DNA from 2 places in the Exiguobacterium sp. UBA1053 genome. Region 2 is predicted to be linked to the other one. Evidence: riboswitches for the same ligand, from Rfam matches in the RefSeq annotation. Region 2 holds a riboswitch; the other holds the start of a gene.
What was found. A riboswitch is a leader RNA that binds a small molecule or an ion and turns the genes downstream of it on or off. The one in region 2 is predicted to bind thiamine pyrophosphate.
Positions count from the first base shown of each region.

Region 1: another riboswitch for thiamine pyrophosphate. It lies ahead of thiD (bifunctional hydroxymethylpyrimidine kinase/phosphomethylpyrimidine kinase); the one in region 2 lies ahead of tenA (thiaminase II).

Region 1 is NZ_DCDO01000005.1:129,759-131,962, forward strand. Features, by position in the region: gene thiM (hydroxyethylthiazole kinase) at 1-342, opposite strand, end outside; gene thiD (bifunctional hydroxymethylpyrimidine kinase/phosphomethylpyrimidine kinase) at 323-1,126, opposite strand; TPP riboswitch at 1,242-1,352, opposite strand; gene B3G15_RS04795 (murein hydrolase activator EnvC family protein) at 1,416-2,204, opposite strand, start outside.
Region 2 is NZ_DCDO01000003.1:325,612-327,815, reverse strand. Features, by position in the region: gene B3G15_RS02675 (DUF1002 domain-containing protein) at 1-505, opposite strand, end outside; TPP riboswitch at 699-805, shown strand; gene tenA (thiaminase II) at 879-1,574, shown strand; gene B3G15_RS02665 (hypothetical protein) at 1,626-1,934, shown strand; gene B3G15_RS02660 (glycoside hydrolase family 3 protein) at 1,964-2,204, opposite strand, start outside.

The DNA.
Region 1 (2,204 bases), on a different contig from region 2:
ATTTCCTTTAATGACCGTACACCCGAGATCAATAAGTTCTTTAGAAAAGGCAGTACGTAATGTCGTTGCTCCTGCTCCAACTGGATCAAGAACGATCGGGACATTCAAACGTCCCGCTTCACGGGCTGCAAGTCGTTGAGCTGCTTGCATGTCTGCATCGATCGTACCAATGTTTAAGACGAGGGCTTGCGCGAGTCTAACCATCTCTTCTACTTCGCGAATATCTTCCGCCATGACGGGTGATGCTCCAACAGCGAGTGTGACGTTCGCACAGTCGTTGATCGTCACCGTGTTCGTCAGATGGTGAATGAGTGGTTTGTGTTCAAGAATGGTCGTAAACATGTGTATCCCTCCAAAGTGAATGAAAATGATGTGTCGGTCCAATACCTTGTCCGAGGGCAAATCCATGACGAATTGCCTCCGTGACATAGCTCTTTGCCTGTCTTACGCTATCTGTTAAATCTTCTCCAAGCGCCATCCGCGCCGCAATCGCCGCAGATAAGGTACAACCAGTTCCATGAGTATGTTGATTGTCTAACCGTTCCGATGTGAAGCGGTGTTCCACTTCCCCATCAAACAACAAATCCGTCGCAGCTCCTGAGAGATGTCCACCTTTTAGTAATACTACCCCTGTCTGTGTAGCCAATTGATGCATCGCCAATCGCATTTCCTCTAGATTGGTCACTGATCGTCCTGTTAAACGCTCCGCTTCCGGTAAATTCGGTGTGACGAGTGTCGCAAGTGGTAGAAGTTCTGAAATCAATGCTTGTTCAGCCTCCGTCCTCAATAGGGCATGACCACCTTTAGCGACCATGACGGGATCTAATATGATCGGAACTGTCTGTTTGCGGAGATGTGTAGCAATGACACGAATCGTCTGCGCATTCGAGACCATTCCGATTTTGATCGCATCGACACGAATGTCTGAAAAAATCGACGTTAACTGGGCATCTACGATTTCTGGGGATAACTCTTCCACCGCTTGAACACCCAACGTATTTTGCGCCGTGACGGCTGTCAGGACGCTCATTCCATAAACGCCTAAAGCTGAAAATGTTTTTAAATCTGCTTGAATCCCAGCTCCACCACCGGAGTCGGATCCTGCAATCGTCAGTACGTGTTTCATGTTCTTTTCACCTTCCCATCGAGCAATGTAAGGGAGTCGTGACCGACAAAAAAAGCGTCGACCGCTGTAAAAAAGCAGTCGACGCTATACGAAAGCGTTATACACGCATTCCGGTATCCGTTCGGCTCAACTTTCCTACGCTGGTATTATCCAGTTCAGGTAATAGGGTCGAAAACAGATTGGTTTTCCTCTCAGCCGGATTCCTCCAGCTCCCCTAGTTGCTCAAGTATTCGTTTCGCCTTAACTGTAGCATAGAGAAGAAAAAAAAACGAGCCGAAGCCCGTTTTGATTACAGATATGCCAATGGATTGACTGCATTCAGAGGAGAAGAAGCACTGTATTGATAGCCTCCGACATGTAGTTCGAAATGCAAGTGTGGTCCTGTTGAATTCCCTGTACTACCAAGTGTTCCGACTTGCTGACCTTGAGAGACCGTTTGTCCTGCACGAACCGATAATGAACTCATATGTGCGTAGACAGTCGTGTACACTTGTCCATCGAGGAAGTGAGAGATCATGACATGATTACCGTAAGGTCCACCACCTGATGCTGTAATGACCGTTCCAGCTGCTGCAGCGACGATTGGAGACCCGACCGAACCACTGAAATCAACACCGTTGTGGAACGTATAACCATTCGCGCCGCTTGCTGGTCCGAATCCTTGCGACACTCCACCAGAAGATGGTCGAACGAATTTCCCTCCACTCGAAACAACGGGCGGGGCAACAGAATCAGTTGATTCCGAACTCTTACCTGCTTGTTTTGCTGCTTGAGCATTCGCTTTAGCGGCTTTTTCGGCTGCCGCTTTCTCCGCTGCTGCTTTTTCAGCCGCTGCTTTAGCGGCTGCCTTCGCTGCCGCAATTGCACGTTCTTGCGCTTCGAGAGTTGCTTGAAGTTCTTTTGCGTCTAATAGTTCTGTCGTAAACTTCGTCTTCCCTTTTCGTAATTTCTTCAGTGTAGCACTACGTTCTTTCATTTGAAGCTTTAACGCTTTCTTTTGTTCAATCAATACTTTCTTTTCTTGCATTTGCTCCGCTTTTTTCTCAACGAGCGCTTGTTTTGCTTCTGCTAATTTTTG
Region 2 (2,204 bases):
CTAAATCCTTGCGTTCGTCACTTAACTTAATTCCCGTCTCAGCGGAAGTTTGATCGTACGCTTTCATGATTCCTGTCAGTGCCGATGTCCCGGTCACCTTGTAGGGAGAAGTGATCGTGATGTCGGCATCTTTGACACCCGCTGTGACGAGAGCGTTGAGATACATATCCTTCGTCACCCATGTGATGTTCTCCGTCGAGACGGAAAGTCCATCTCCTTTTTCCGTCAGTTCGATTTTAGCCGACGAATACATGTTGCCGCCTTTTTGCGACTGTGGAATGTTTTTCCCGAGATATTTTTCTTCGTCAGCAGAAGTGGCGATGATCGGCGTGATGCCTTCCGGTGCATTAAGACGGGAAAGCACCCATGCTTTATCCTTTGCGCCGAGCGACTCCCCGAGTGTGACGATCGTCTTATCGACGACTTGTTCGGCAGATGCGGCTGTTGGGAGTAATAAAGCAGAAGCGATAACGGCTGACGCCATGATTTTTGTTGGTGTATGCATAATGAAATCCTCCAATTATGAGTAACAGAATGAATTATAGTATCAGGTACTAAAGTTAGTGTACGAGAACGAAAGAAGTTCGGAATCGGTCTGTAGATGGAGACGGCATCCGTCTTCTGACACTCCATAGTATAGCGAAAAGAGGACAACTTGACTTCCATTTTCAGCATGCTATAGTGGATGGGAATCGAATAATGACCACTAGGGGAGTCGGTAGGCTGACTGAGACGAACGAAGACGTTCGGACCCTTTGAACCTGATTAAGTTCGTACTTACGGAGGGAAGTGGCGTCAAGTCTTGTTCTTCTTGCGCCATGCCCGTGTGTTTCGGGGTGGTGTTTTTTCGTTTCATACCAAACGAGGAGGATGAGATCATGACATTCACACAAGAAATCAAACAAGCGGCACAAGCGTATTGGAACAGTAGTTTTACGCACCCATTCGTTCAAGGAATCGGAGAGGGGACGTTACCACTCTCGAAATTTCGGCATTACGTCATGCAAGATGCCTATTACTTAAAACACTTTGCGAAGATTCAAGCGAAGGCAGCGTCAAAAGCGGACGACTTCGCGACGATCGCGACACTTGCCGAACATGCTACTTCGACTTACGAGGCAGAACTGAGCTTACATCAATCATTTTTTAAGCCGCTCGGTATTACGGCAGCAGACCTTGAAGCATTTGAACCGGCACCGACAGCATATGCGTACGTCTCGCACATGCATCATGCGAGTGAAGGAACGCTTGGTGAGACGATTGCTGCCATCTTGCCATGTTACTGGTTGTATTATGAAGTCGGGCAACAATTACTGACGTGTACACCGGAAGAAAAAATCTATCAGCAATGGATCGACACGTATAGCTCGGAATGGTTCGAAAAGGTCGTCTTTGATCAGATTGCACGGCTTGATGCGCTGGCGGAGCAAGCAAGCCCGACGGAACGCGAGCGGATGAAACGTCATTTCGTGACGAGCTGTTATTATGAGTTGCTGTTTTGGCATATGGGATGGACGGAAGAGACGTTTACGTCGGTTTACGAAACGATTCCGGCACGAGCGGTATCTTCTTGAATCAATAAATGGTAGAATTAGGAATACCATTTAGTGAGAGTAGGGATTGGAATGGAAATCATCGTGATCGCACTCGTGATTCTCGCGGCATATGTTGTGCAACAGGTGCTCGGAAAAGTGAAAGTGAGATTTGTTGGGTACATCATTCCCATATTGATGGTGGTGTACGGCACATATGCTACGATTCAGAATTTTCAGGGGTTGCTTCAGTTCGGTTTTACAACGGGGAGAACTATCGCAACTGTCCTGGTCGTCGTCCTCTACGCTTCGTTGACTTATTCACTTCATCGTGTCTACGAGCGTACGAAAGCAGAAGCCGAATCTGCATATCCATCATTAAAAGACCGAGGCATCCTTTAAGGAGCTTCGGTCTTTTGTGTATCATGTCCTCATTTTTTCCAGTTTTTAAAGCCGTCACCGAATTCGAGATGCAGTTTGTCGGTAAAGACACCGTTCTGAAAGATCGGCACATCAACCGGTAAAGTGCCTTGCGGTTTGAACGTTCCGAAGATCGCGCGGATACCTGCAGGCAGGTTTGGTCCCGCTGATTTTAGATTGCCTGCTTCGGAGTCTGGACCGTTCGGATCACCTTTGAAGCCATAGACGAGGACATGTGCCGGTGCGTCCGGT